Regions from separate parts of the Niveibacterium umoris genome, predicted to be linked through region 1. Evidence: predicted binding sites of a transcription regulator. Region 1 holds the regulator's gene; each other region holds the start of a gene.
The links. The regulator sigma-54, encoded in region 1, starts transcription at its own class of promoters, with help from an activator protein. The targets are predictions, from matches to a motif close to TGGCACGCTTNCTGCTNA.
Positions count from the first base shown of each region.

Region 2: a site for sigma-54 is predicted at 1,411-1,428, ahead of GGR36_RS10075 (formate/nitrite transporter family protein). Genes of this name have one in related genera too.
Region 3: a site for sigma-54 is predicted at 1,886-1,903, ahead of GGR36_RS14390 (circularly permuted type 2 ATP-grasp protein). Genes of this name have one in related genera too.
Region 4: a site for sigma-54 is predicted at 2,211-2,228, ahead of GGR36_RS08390 (PEP-CTERM sorting domain-containing protein). Genes of this name have one in related genera too.

Region 1 covers NZ_JACIET010000002.1:849,665-852,926, reverse strand. The annotation lists gene recA (recombinase RecA) at 1-268, shown strand, start outside; gene recX (recombination regulator RecX) at 289-738, shown strand; gene lptB (LPS export ABC transporter ATP-binding protein) at 725-1,447, shown strand; gene GGR36_RS15845 (RNA polymerase factor sigma-54) at 1,466-2,950, shown strand; gene hpf (ribosome hibernation-promoting factor, HPF/YfiA family) at 2,962-3,262, shown strand, end outside.
Region 2 covers NZ_JACIET010000001.1:2,233,660-2,236,921, reverse strand. The annotation lists gene hypE (hydrogenase expression/formation protein HypE) at 1-533, shown strand, start outside; gene GGR36_RS10075 (formate/nitrite transporter family protein) at 598-1,374, opposite strand; gene GGR36_RS10070 (4Fe-4S dicluster domain-containing protein) at 1,714-2,346, shown strand; gene hyfB (hydrogenase 4 subunit B) at 2,343-3,262, shown strand, end outside.
Region 3 covers NZ_JACIET010000002.1:519,588-522,849, reverse strand. The annotation lists gene GGR36_RS14400 (ABC transporter permease) at 46-1,185, shown strand; gene GGR36_RS14395 (hypothetical protein) at 1,293-1,697, shown strand; gene GGR36_RS14390 (circularly permuted type 2 ATP-grasp protein) at 1,951-3,262, shown strand, end outside.
Region 4 covers NZ_JACIET010000001.1:1,858,083-1,861,344, forward strand. The annotation lists gene GGR36_RS08380 (XrtA system polysaccharide chain length determinant) at 1-1,241, opposite strand, end outside; gene GGR36_RS08385 (XrtA/PEP-CTERM system exopolysaccharide export protein) at 1,328-1,915, opposite strand; gene GGR36_RS08390 (PEP-CTERM sorting domain-containing protein) at 2,283-3,026, shown strand.

The sequences.
Region 1 (3,262 bases):
GCCACCGTTCAAGGAAGCACACTTCGACATCCTCTACGGCGAAGGCATTTCGCGCGAAGGCGAGATCATCGACATGGGCGTGGAACAGCGCTTTGTCGACAAGTCCGGCGCGTGGTACGCCTACAACGGCGAGAAGATCGGCCAGGGCAAGGACAACGCGCGCGAGTTCCTGCGCGCGAACCCGGCGATTGCACGCGAGATCGAGAACAAGATCCGCGTCCAGCTGGGTCTGCCCGAGCTGCCGGCCGGGGAAGCCGCGGCCGCCTGATGCCAGCCGAGCCGGCTGCCATGAGCCGCGACGAACTCAAGGCGCGCGCGTTGCGCAGCCTGGCTCAGCGCGAACACAGCCGGGCTGAGTTGGCGCGCAAGCTGGCGGCGCATGGCGAGCCGGATGCGGTCGAAGCGGTACTGGACCGGATGGGCGAGCTGGGCCTGCAGTCGGACGCCCGTTTTGCCGAGAGCTATGTGCGCAGCCGCGCCGAGCGGCTGGGCGGGCGCCGCATCCAGCATGAACTGGCGCAGCGCGGGGTCGATCCGGAAACGATCGATGCCGCACTCGCCAGCGAACTCGGCGAACCGGAGCTGGCGCGCGCCCGCGCCGTTTGGGCGCGCAAATTCGGGCAGTTGCCGGCCGACGCGAAGGACTGGGCGCGACAGGCGCGATTTCTGACCGCCCGCGGGTTTGCCGCGGAGGTCGTCAGGAAAGTACTGAAAGAACCGTTCGATGAGTCTGCTTAAGGTTGGCGGTCTGTCCAAACGCTACAAGGCGCGCACCGTGGTGCGCGATGTCGGCTTCGAGGTCGGCAGCGGCGAGGTCGTCGGCCTGCTCGGCCCCAACGGCGCCGGCAAGACCACCTGCTTCTACATGATCGTCGGCCTGGTACGCGCAGACGGCGGCCAGATCATCCTCGACGACAAGGACATCACCCATCTGCCGATTCACCGGCGCGCGAAACTTGGACTTTCCTACCTGCCGCAGGAAAACTCGGTGTTCCGCAAGCTCACCGTCGCGGAGAACATCCTCGCGGTACTGGAACTGCAGAAGCGCCCCAAGGACAAGCAGGCCGAGCGTCTCAACGAACTGCTCGCAGAACTGGGCATCACCCACCTGCGGGACGCCACCGCACTGTCGCTGTCGGGCGGCGAGCGGCGCCGGGTCGAGATTGCCCGTGCGCTCGCCACCGATCCGCAGGTGATCCTGCTCGATGAACCCTTTGCCGGCGTTGACCCGATCGCGGTGATCGACATCCAGAAGATCATCCGCTTCCTGAAGGAACGCAACATCGGCGTGCTGATCACCGACCACAACGTCCGCGAGACGCTGGGCATCTGTGATCGCGCCTACATCATCACCGACGGCGTCGTGCTTGCCTCCGGCCGCCCGGCGGAGATCGTGCAGAACGACAAGGTTCGCCAGGTCTATCTGGGTGAGCATTTCCGCCTCTGATCCCCCCCCTAGCCGACGATGAAACCTTCGCTCCAGCTCCGCATCTCCCAGCAGCTCGCGCTGACCCCGCAGCTGCAGCAGTCGATCAAGCTCCTGCAGCTATCGACGCTGGAGCTCAACAGCGAGATCGAGCGCATGTTGCTCGAAAACCCGCTGCTCGAACGCGAAGACTCCGAATCGGACCCCGAAGCCTGGGGCCAGTCCGCCGCGGCGCCCAGCAGCGGCGAACAAGGCGATGCCCCGGCCGAGGGTGGCGACACCGATTTCTCCGACGCCCCCGCCGAACCGCCCGAACCGAGTTTCGAGGAGGGTGGCAGCTACGATGAAGGCAGCGCCGAATGGTCGGGCGAGGGCGGTGGCGGTGGCAGTGGCAGCGGCAACCGCGACGACGACGAGGAAACCGACTTTCAGGAGTTCCGCGCGGCCCAGACCAGCCTGCGCGATCATCTGGACGGCCAGATCGCCCTGATGTTGCTGTCGGAGCGCGATCGCGCACTGCTGCGTTTCATGATCGAAGCGCTTGACGACGACGGCTACCTGACCCAGCCGCTCGACGAGCTGATGGAACTGCTGCCGACCGAATCGGAAGTCGAGATCGAGGAACTGCAGATTGCGCTGGCACATCTGCAGAACCTCGACCCGCCGGGGGTCGGCGCGCGCTCGCCGGGAGAATGCCTGAAGCTGCAGCTGCGGCTCTTGCCCGCCAGCGCTGCACGCGACGCGGCGATCACGATCGTCGAACATCACCTTGAGTTGCTTGCGGCGCGCGATTTCGTACGCCTGAAGCGCCAGCTCGGTTGCAACGAAGAGACCCTGCGCGAGGCGCATCAACTGGTTTGCAGCCTTGACCCGCGCCCGGGCGCGAAATTTGCCGCGCTCGAAACCCGTTACGTGATCCCGGATGTGATCGTGCGCAAGGTGCGCGGCCACTGGAGTGCGACACTGAATCCGGACGCGATGCCCAAGCTGCGGATCAACCAGCTCTACGCCGGTATCCTGCAGCAGCACCGCGGCTCGGCCGGTTCGCTGGCCGGCCAGTTGCAGGAGGCGCGCTGGATGATCAAGAACGTACAGCAACGCTTCGACACGATCCTGCGGGTTTCGCAGGCGATCGTTGACCGCCAGCGGCAGTTCTTCGATTATGGGGACGTGGCCATGCGGCCGCTGACCTTGCGCGAGATCGCCGAGCAGCTCGATTTGCACGAATCGACGATTTCGCGGGTCACGACGCAGAAGTACATGGCCACGCCACGTGGCATTCTTGAACTGAAATACTTTTTCGGCAGCCACGTCGCCACAGATTCTGGCGGCGCGTGTTCAGCTACGGCGATTCGTGCGCTGATTCGCCAGCTGGTTGCGGCAGAGGATCGCAAAAAACCGCTATCCGACGCCCGGATTGCCGAACTTCTCGGCCAGCAGGGGATTGTCGTTGCGCGACGCACCATCGCAAAGTACCGCGAGTCGCTCAACATCCCGCCGGTCAGCCAGCGCAAGATGATCTAAGAGGAGTGATCATGAACCTGAACATCACCGGACATCATCTCGAAGTTACCGCCGCCCTGCGCGACTACGTAACCTCGAAACTGGATCGCGTGATTCGCCACTTCGACCATGTCACCAGCGTCAACGTGATCCTGTCGGTGGAAAAGCTCAAACAAAAGGCGGAGGTGACGGTGCATGTACGCGGGAAGGACATTTTTGTCGAAAGCATCGACGAAGATCTCTACGCCGCAATTGATGCCATGACCGACAAACTCGATCGGCAGGTTCTCAAGCACAAGGAAAAGTCCTACGATCACGGCCACGAGGCGCACA
Region 2 (3,262 bases), on a different contig from region 1:
GCATCCGCCCCGGCGATTGCATCCTGCTCTCGGGCTGCATCGGCGACCATGGTGTGGCGATCCTGTCGAAGCGCGAGAACCTTTCCTTCGAGACCGAGATTCAGTCCGATACTGCTGCATTGCATACGCTCACCGCGGCGATGCTCGACGCGGTGCCGAGCATTCGCGCGCTGCGCGACCCGACGCGCGGCGGGCTCTCAGCGGTGCTCAACGAGTTCGCCGGGCAGTCGGGTTGCGGCATCGCGATCCGCGAGAAGGACATCCCGATCCGCGGCGAAGTGGCCGCGGCCTGCGAACTGCTCGGGCTCGATCCGCTGCATGTCGCCAATGAAGGCAAACTGGTCGCAGTCTGCCCGCCAGAGGATGCCGAGCGGCTGCTCGCGGTGATGCGGGCGCATCCGCTGGCCGCGGGGGCTGCGATCATCGGTACCGCGATCGTCGACCCGCAGCACTTCGTGCAGATGGAAACCGTGTTCGGCGGTCGGCGCATGGTCGACTGGCTGACCGGGGAGCAGTTACCGCGCATCTGCTGAGGCGTGATGGCGTGAAAAAAGGGAAGCCGTTGGCTTCCCTTTTTCTTTGGCTGCGCGGGTTCGATCAGCGCGGCGGGTTTTCTTCGCTCGGGTTGATGTAGGCGAAGGGGATGCCGACGAACAGCACACCGCCGACGATGTTGCCGAGCGTGCTGAAAACCAGGTTGAACAGCGCTTCGCTGATCGTGATCTGGCCGTTGCCGAGCAGCGACATCGAGAAGGTGCCCATGTTGGCGATCGAGTGCTCGAAGCCCAGGTACAGGAAGATGAACACGACGAGGATCAGCACCGCGATCTTCGCGATGTCTTCCTTGCAGCGCAGTGCCAGCCGCACCGCGAGGCAGACCACCCAGTTGGCAAGCACCCCCTTGAAGAAGATCGCTGCCGCACCCTGGTGCACCTTGTGTAGCGCGCCGGAGTAGAGCGCGTGATCGAGCGGCAAGGCCTCGAGGGCGCCGGCGCCGTACAGCAGACCGGCGACGATCAGCGCGCCGACGAAGTTGCCCAGGTAGCAGGCGCCCCACAGCAGCACGGTCTGGCCCCAGCTGGTGCGTCCCTCCACCGACGAAACCGCCAGGTACATGTTGTTGCTGGTGAACAGTTCGGCGTTGGTGAACACGATGATCGTCAAGCCAACACCAAAGAAGGCCGACGCGACAACCTTGCCGATGCTGACGTCATGAAGGTTGTGGCTCAGGTTCCAGAAAACGAACAGCACGATCGAGAGATACATGCCGGCCAACACCGAACGGGTCAGGTAGCGACCCGGGTCGGACTGCAACAGCGAAAGTTTGCGTACGCCGCTCTCTGCGGCTTTTTCTACATAGGTGCGATCAATCATGGGGGTACCTCGGTGCTTCTGCGAAAAGGGGGTATTCAAGCATGACCCGCGCCATGGTCTGTGCAGCGATTGCCTGTCGGAACTGACATTTCAGCGGCATCAAGCTTTGGTCGATGCGCCATTGCAATTGCGCGGAAAATCGCGTTGGCGCAAAGCGACGATATATTCCACCGGCAGGTGGCCAGGCCTTGATCCGCGCCAATAAACCGCTTCGATTAAACGGTTGTAATCGCCCACTTTAGACGGTCCGGTTGAAACGGAACAGCATTTGCGGCTCTGGCATGAACCTCATGCCTGCGACATCGCCGGGTGCTGTGGTCAACAAATGAGGGCTTGGTTATGAACCGCTTCGTGATCGCGGAGCCAGCGCTGTGTATCGGCTGCAATACATGCATGGCGGCCTGTTCTGTGGTGCACAGGGCGGCGGGCTTGCAGAGTCTGCCGCGCCTGACGGTGACCCGTCAGGGCGACCGCACGGCGCCGATGTTGTGTCGCAACTGCGAGGACGCACCCTGCGCCCGGGTCTGCCCGGTCAACGCGATCACCCACGAAGGCGGTGCGGTCGTGCTGAACGAGACGACCTGCATCGGTTGCAAGCTGTGCGCGATCGCCTGCCCCTTCGGCGCGATCACGCCGAGCGGCACCCCCGTCACCGGTGTGGTGAGTACCGGCTGCAATTACATATCGCCCGCCATGCAGAGGGTGACAGCCCCGGGCGATACCGACACAGACAGCAGCGCAACGCTGCATCCGATGCTGGCCTGGGCGGCCGGCGTGCGTAGCGTGGCGGTGAAGTGCGATCTGTGCGATTTCCGCGCCGAGGGCCCCGAATGCGTGCGCGTCTGCCCCACCCGCGCCCTGTTCATGGTGGATGACCAGGCGCTGGTGCAGACCGGCGAGCACAAACGTCGCCAGGCGGCTGGCGCACTGGATTCTTCCTTCTCGTTCAACGCCGCGCAGGAGCAGAAATGATGACGTCTCCGCTTGCTCTGCTGCTCGCGTCAGTGCTTCTGTATGCGCTGGGCGCACTCGCGTCGCTGCTGCTCGCGCGTGCCGAATCACTGGCGATCAAGGCGTCCGGGCTGGCCGGCATGCTCGGCGGCGCGGCCGGCCTTGCTGCCTCGCTACCCACCTTGCTCGGCGGTGCAACGCTGCACTATGCGACGCCGGGGCCGTTTCCGTTCGCGCAGTTCGTGATCCGGCTCGATCCGCTGGCGGCCCTGATGGTGGCCGTGATCTCGCTGCTGGTGCTGATCTGCTCGCTCTATTCGCTGGCTTATGTGCGCGAGTACGCCGGGCGTGGCGCCTGGGCGATGGGCTTCTTCATGAATGTGTTCGTCGCGTCGATGGTCGCCCTGGTGGCGGTCGACAACGCGTTCTACTTCCTGATCTTCTTCGAGATGATGTCGCTGGCCTCGTACTTCCTGGTGATCTTCGATCAGGACGAGGAGGCGGTCAGCGCCGGGTTCCTCTACTTCCTGATCGCGCACGCCGGATCGATCCTGATCATGGCGGCGTTCTTCATCTGCTACAGCCACAGCGGAAGCCTTGATTTCGACAGCTTCCGCGCGCTGCGCCTGTCGCCGGGCCTCGCCTCGCTGGTGTTCCTGCTGGCCTTCTTCGGCTTTGGCGCCAAGGCCGGCATGGTGCCCTTGCATGGCTGGCTGCCGCGCGCGCACCCCGCGGCGCCGTCGCATGCCTCGGCCTTGATGTCGGGCGTGATGGTGAAGATCGGCGTCTTCGGCATCATCAAGGTGGGCATCGATCTGCTGGGTGCGAGTGCCACCTGGTGGGGCATGCTGGTGCTCGGTTTCGGCGCCGTGTCGGCGGTGCTCGGCGTGCTCTACGCGCTCGCCGAGCAGGACCTCAAGCGCTTGCTTGCCTACTC
Region 3 (3,262 bases), 330 kb from region 1:
GCGAGCGGGCCCCGGCCGCCCTGAAGCGCGTGGTCGGAGGCTGACATGGCAATCGGCGGACTCTCGCTCGCGCGCATGCTGACGGTGATGCGCAAGGAATTCATCCAGTTGCGGCGCGACCGGCTGACCTTCGCGATGATGATCGGCATTCCGCTGATCCAGCTCACGCTCTTCGGTTTCGCCATCAATGGCGACCCCAAGCACCTGCCGACCGTCGTCGTGGCCGGCGAGCAGAGCGCGGCGGCGCGCAGCATCACCGCCGCAATGACGCACAGCGACTACTTCGACATCGTCTCGACCGCGGCCACGGCCGATGAGGCCGAGCGCCTGCTGGCGGAAGGTCGAGTGGCCTTCGCGGTGACCATCCCGGCCGATTTCACGCGCAAGCTGGTGCGCGGCGAACGCCCGCAGCTGCTGCTCGACGCCGACGCCACCGACCCCACCGCCACCGGCAATGCGATCTCGGCGCTGACGCAACTCGCGCCGACGGTGCTGCGCTACGACCTCACCGGGCCGCTCGCCGCACGCAACGGTGGCCAGCCGCCCTTCGAGCTGATCGTGCAACGCCGCTACAACCCGGACGGGCTCACCGCGTGGAACGTCGTCCCCGGCCTGATGGGCGTGATCCTGACGATGACCATGATCATGATGACCGGCGTCGCGCTGACCCGCGAGGTCGAGCGCGGCACGATGGAAAACCTGCTGGCGACGCCGGTGCGCCCGGTCGAGGTGATGCTCGGCAAGATCCTGCCCTTCATCCTCATCGGCGGGGTGCAGGTGGTGCTGATCCTGCTCGCCGCGAAGCTCTTGTTCCATGTGCCCTTCGTCGGCGCGCTGCCGCTGCTGCTGCTCGGCGTGCTGGTCTTCATCGCGGCCAACCTGATCGTCGGCATCACGATATCCAGCGTGGCGCGCAGCCAGTTGCAGGCGATGCAGATGACCTTCTTCTTCTTCCTGCCCTCGATCCTGCTGTCCGGCTTCATGTTCCCCTTCCGCGGCATGCCGGGCTGGGCGCAGGTGATCGGCGAGGCGCTGCCGCTGACCCACTTCATGCGGCTGGCCCGCAGCGTGATGCTCAAGGGCAACGATTTCGCGCTGGTGTGGGAACACCTGTGGCCGCTGCTGGTGTTCATCACCGTGGTGCTTGCCGTGGGGCTCAAGCGCTTCCGCAAGACCCTGGATTGACCGCGGGACAAGGTCGCCAGCAAGGGCCCGCGATTGATTCGCGCGACATCCGGCTTGCGCGTACGCCCGGTCGTGGCAGCATTCGCAAAGCCCCATGAGAGGAAACCATGCGACCGGCATTTCGCATCGCCTTGCTGATCGGCGCCACGCTGTGCGCAGCCTTGGTGGCCCTGTTCGGCGGCAGCTTTTCGCTCGCGGTCGAACCGCACAACCCGGCCAGCGGGCTGTCCGCGTTCTGGCTGTTCACAGGCCTTGCGGTCGCTGCGCCATTCTGGGTGTCGACGCTGATCCCGTCGCGCTATCCCAACGTGCTGCGTCGCTGCCGCAAAGCCTGCGCGCTCGGCTTGCTGCTGCTTGGCGGCCTGTTTGGCAGCATCGTCGTGCACCACCTGCAGCGGGGCTTGTCCGCGTTCGCCGAGGCGCCGCATCCTGCCTTTGTCCAGGGGGCGGTGCTGACGCTCAGCTGCCTCGGCGGACTCCTGATCCTGCTCTGGCCTGAACGGCGTCGCTAGCTGGCGCGGCGATACGCGCGCGGCAACCGGCGCATCGCCGGCGCGAGCTTGCACCCCCGCGGTGCATCGAAGGCTTTGGGCGCTCCGTGCGCTACCTTGGTGCAATTCCGCGGTTCGATGGCTTGATTCCGGTGCCACGCGTGGCCGTTTGCGCGGCGGAATGGTGAATCTTCCACGCGGATGCGGGGTGGCACGTTTCTCGCAAAGCTCTGGGGCCGGCCCGCAACGACGCGGGCCGTACGCGGAGGCGAGCATGGGAGCAAGTGGGGCGTTCTTCGACGAAATGAATAGTGCCGACGGGACGACCCGCGCGCACTACGAAGCCTTCCAGCGGTGGCTGGAAAGCACCGCGCCGGATCGCATCGAACGCAAGCGGGCACAGGCCGACGCGCTGTTCCGGCGGGTTGGCATCACCTTTGCGGTGTATGGCGAAGCGGCAGGCACCGAGCGGCTGATTCCTTTCGACCTGATCCCGCGCATCATCCCGGCCGACGAGTGGCAGCAGCTTTCCGCCGGCCTCAAGCAGCGCATCCGCGCGCTCAACGCCTTCCTCCACGACGTCTATCACGGGCAGGAAATCCTCAAGGCGGGCCTGATCCCCGCCGAGCAGGTGCTCAATAACGCGCAGTTCCGCCCTGAAATGTGCGGCGTCGATGTGGCGGGGGGCATCTACTCGCACATTTCCGGTGTTGATATCGTGCGCGCCGGCGCCGGCGAGTTCTACGTGCTGGAAGACAACCTGCGCGTGCCTTCCGGCGTCTCGTACATGATCGAGGACCGCCGCATGATGATGCGGCTCTTCCCCGACCTCTTTGCCAAGCACCGCATCGCGCCGGTCGAGCACTACCCCGACCTGCTGCTCGATACCCTGCGCACCGTCGCGCCGCAGGGCATATCCGACCCGACCGTGGTCCTGCTCACGCCGGGCAGCTACAACAGTGCCTACTTCGAACACGCCTTCCTCGCGCAGCAGATGGGCATCGAACTGGTCGAGGGGCGCGACCTCTTCGTCACGAACGAAGGCGTCTTCATGAGCACCACCCGTGGCCGTCGCCGGGTGGACGTGATCTACCGCCGCGTCGACGACGACTTCCTCGATCCGCTCGCCTTCCGCAAGGATTCGATGCTCGGTGTGCCGGGTCTCTTCGGCGCTTACCGCGCCGGCAAGGTGACGCTCGCCAACGCGATCGGCACCGGCGTCGCCGACGACAAGTCGATCTACCCGTACGTGCCGGACATGGTGCGCTTCTACCTCGGTGAGAAGCCGCTGCTCAACAACGTGCCGACCTACATGCTCAGGAAGCCCGATGACCTGGCCTACACGCTGGAGCATCTGCCGGAGCTGGTGGTCAAGGAAGTGCACGGTGCCGGCGGCTACGGCATGCTGGTCGGGCCCGCGTCGACCAAGGCCGAGATCGAAGCCTTCCGCGAGCGCATCATCGCCGCGCCGGAGAAATACATCGCGCAGCCCACGCTGGCGCTGTCCACCTGCCCGACCTTCGTCGACGCCGGCATCGCACCGCGCCACCTCGATCTGCGACCCTTCGTGCTGTCAGGCAAGGAGA
Region 4 (3,262 bases), on a different contig from region 1:
AGCAGAGCACGGTTGGGCGCGGCCGGCTTGCTCGGCACCGAGGGCGGATCAATCAGTCTGAATTCAGCGACGCCCGAAGATGCGTCCATTTCCACCGACATGTTGGCCGCTTCCCGACGCGAAACCAGGCTCTCGTAGTTCTTCTTGTTGATCTCGTAGTCACGATTAAGCTGTGCAAATTCCGCCTCCACCTCCGGCAGCATTCGCTGTGACCCGCGCATTGCATTCAGTCGCGACTCGTATTCCGCCACCCGCGTCTTGAGTGACGCCACATTGGCCTCTGATTCGCTCAGCGACAACTTCAGTTGTTGATACACCGGGTTCGCGCCAAGCGAGCCAGACATACCACCGCTCTTGCGACGCGACTCGACTTCCTGCTTCTTCTGCGCCTCCAGTTGCTCAATGACCCGGCGAGTTCCGACCACATCAGGATGCTGGTCGGTGTAGCGCTGCAGCAGCGCATCGAGCTGTTTCTTCATGGCATCAATGCGCCCGTCGATGTCCGGAATTGATACCCCTGAAGGAGCCTGGCCGGAGTCGGGCAAAAAGACTGGGTCTTCGCCAGCCAACTGTCTGCGGACAGCGTCGCGAGAGTTCTCGACCTCGCGAAGCTCAAGGCGTGCCTGATTCAGCTTCGAGTTAAGCTCTCCGATTTGAGTGACCGCATCCTTGCCAGAATCACCGAAGAGGGCAAGATTCTTTAGCTTGAATTCCTTCAAGCGATTTTCGGCATCAGCGAGTTTTGTCTCGTAGCTCTTGATCTGCTCTTCAATGAACCGACGCGCCTCGTCAGAGTCCTTCCGCTTATCGCCCAGACCGGATTCGACAAAGATGGACACCAAGGCTTGAACGACTCGCTTGGCGCGCTCCGGATTCGTATCCTTGAAAGTGAGTACGAACAGATCGTCCCGCCCAGCGCCAACAATCTGCAGCCGCCCAATCAGATCGTCGATGAGGATCTCGCGCTTCTCTCTTGTCTTGACGTCTAGATCCAGATCGGCCATCCGGATCAGCTTTTCGACGTTCGGCCGGCTGATCAACGTGCGGCTCAGGATCGTCACCTGCTGCTCGACATTCGTCGGGACAGCAAGGCCCTGCATGAGCGGCTTCAGAACCGACTGTGTATCGACAAAGACGCGCGCCCTGGCCTCGTACTTGTCCGGGATCATCATCACGACGACCGCCAGAATCACCCCGCCAATCCAGGCGGCGAGCAATCCCCACCAACGATAGCGCCACATGCCCCGAGCCTGGGCTATCGCGCTCGCAAGAAATTCTTCCAATTTTGGTGCCCTGACGTCGTGAAATCGTTATTTATGGGAGCAGGTCAGAACCAACCCTGAGGGATGATCAGGACGTCACCCGGGCGCATATCCACATTTGCTGATACGTCACCGCGCTTGAGCAGATCTTTCAGGCGAACGCTGTACTGCTTGCCGCCTTCAGCCGTCCTGAGAATGCTGGCCTTGTTGCCATCGGCGAAATCGGTAATGCCCCCGACAGCGATCATCACGTCAAGCAGACTCATCTTCTGCTTGTACGGAAGAATCTGCGGCTTGGCGGCTTCGCCAACAACACGGATCTGCTCGCTGTAAGGCCCCACAAATCCGGTCACGACCACGGTGACAATGGGATCCCGAATGTATTTGGCAAGCGCCTTCTCGATGTCCCGCGCAAGCGTTGATGCATCCTTGCCCATCGCAGGCAGATCCTCAACGAGCGGCGTCGTGATCTTGCCGTCAGGGCGAACCGGCACCGTCATCGATAGTTCGGGGTTGCGCCAGACCACTATATTCAAGGCATCGCCAGCGCCGATGATGTAGTTGTAGTCAGTTGACGCCGCACCGGAAGGCGCTGGCGGATACTGGGTCGCACACGCCCCGAGAAGTAAACTCAGCGCCGTGGCGAACAACATCGCACCAAGGCTAGACATATTGCGAGTCATTGCAGGCCCCTTTTTTGATATGTCCGACAAACGGTATGCGCCGCATGTTACGCCATGGGCTTCGCGGACTGCGCCAAAAATGGCACAGAACATGCGCTGTACGGCGCGCTGCATTGTCGAAAGGTCTGCGCCTCCTAAGAAGCCACTGAGTCGACCCTGCCCGCTGTCTGAATTTCTTACACCACCAATCCGTAACGCGAAATCGAAACGCACAAGACACGATTAACTCTTTTTTTTTCAACAACTTAAGAACTTTCACCCATCCTGGCACGCTGTCTGCTTTATGGGCTGTGAGCGGCAAGCGGGCCGCAGTTAGTGAATCGCTAGGAGATCAAAAATGAAATCGTTCAAGATGGGGGTGCTCGGTGCTTGCGTAGCCCTCGCCTTCAGCGGCGCTGCCTCCGCCTCGCTGATCAATGTCGGCGGAGTGATCTGGGATCCGGACGCTGCGACCGACTATTCAAGCCAGTCGCTCAACATGCGCCAGTTCATCAACACGTCGACTGGCGAACTCTCCGGCTTTGGCATTATCCAGGCTTGGAACGGCACTGGGCCTTCGTCTTTCTGCCCGGGATGCGAAGTGACCTTCCAATTCGGCGGCTACACTCCGGTTGGTGGCGTTATTCTTCCGGCAGTTGGCCAAACAGTCTTTTACAAGAGCGGCTGGACGAAGTTCTATGTCGGCAGTGGTACCGATAAGGATGTAGCGAATCCGTTCGACTACAACGCTCTGACGTGGGCTAACACTGGGAATGGCACGCTGTTCCTGGATCTGCTCGCACATACCGATAGCACGTCTGGCTTCACGCTGACGGGCACGAACGTCGGCGGTATTTTGCTGAGCGGCTTGGGTACCTTTGATGTCATCGGTGGGCTGGCTGCAAGCAACTTCAACACCAATACGCAAGCTGACGGCGCTGACCTGGGCTTCACCACTTCTCTCTCGTTCAAGCGTGGAAGTGTGGCCGACGTTTCCGGCACTGGCAATCTGGTCGGGGATTCAATCCCCGAACCGGGCACGCTCACACTGTTGGGTGCAGCGCTTCTGGGTGCTGGTCTGGCACGCCGCAAGGTACGCTGATAGCCACGAGATAATCGCTATAACGCAAAACGGCCTCAAAAGAGGCCGTTTTTTTGTGTCTGCAGCCTTCACGCAGAAGTATCCGACCCTTGCGAGTTCGTATCAGCCGCGCTTTGCACGCCGCATCTACCCTGCCCGTGATGATCACAACTTGCTGATCGAGCTAGCAAACAGCGACTGTGAGCGGCTGCTAGACTCACGCGCCGTTGGGGATGATTCTAGGCGCCCCGCATCGA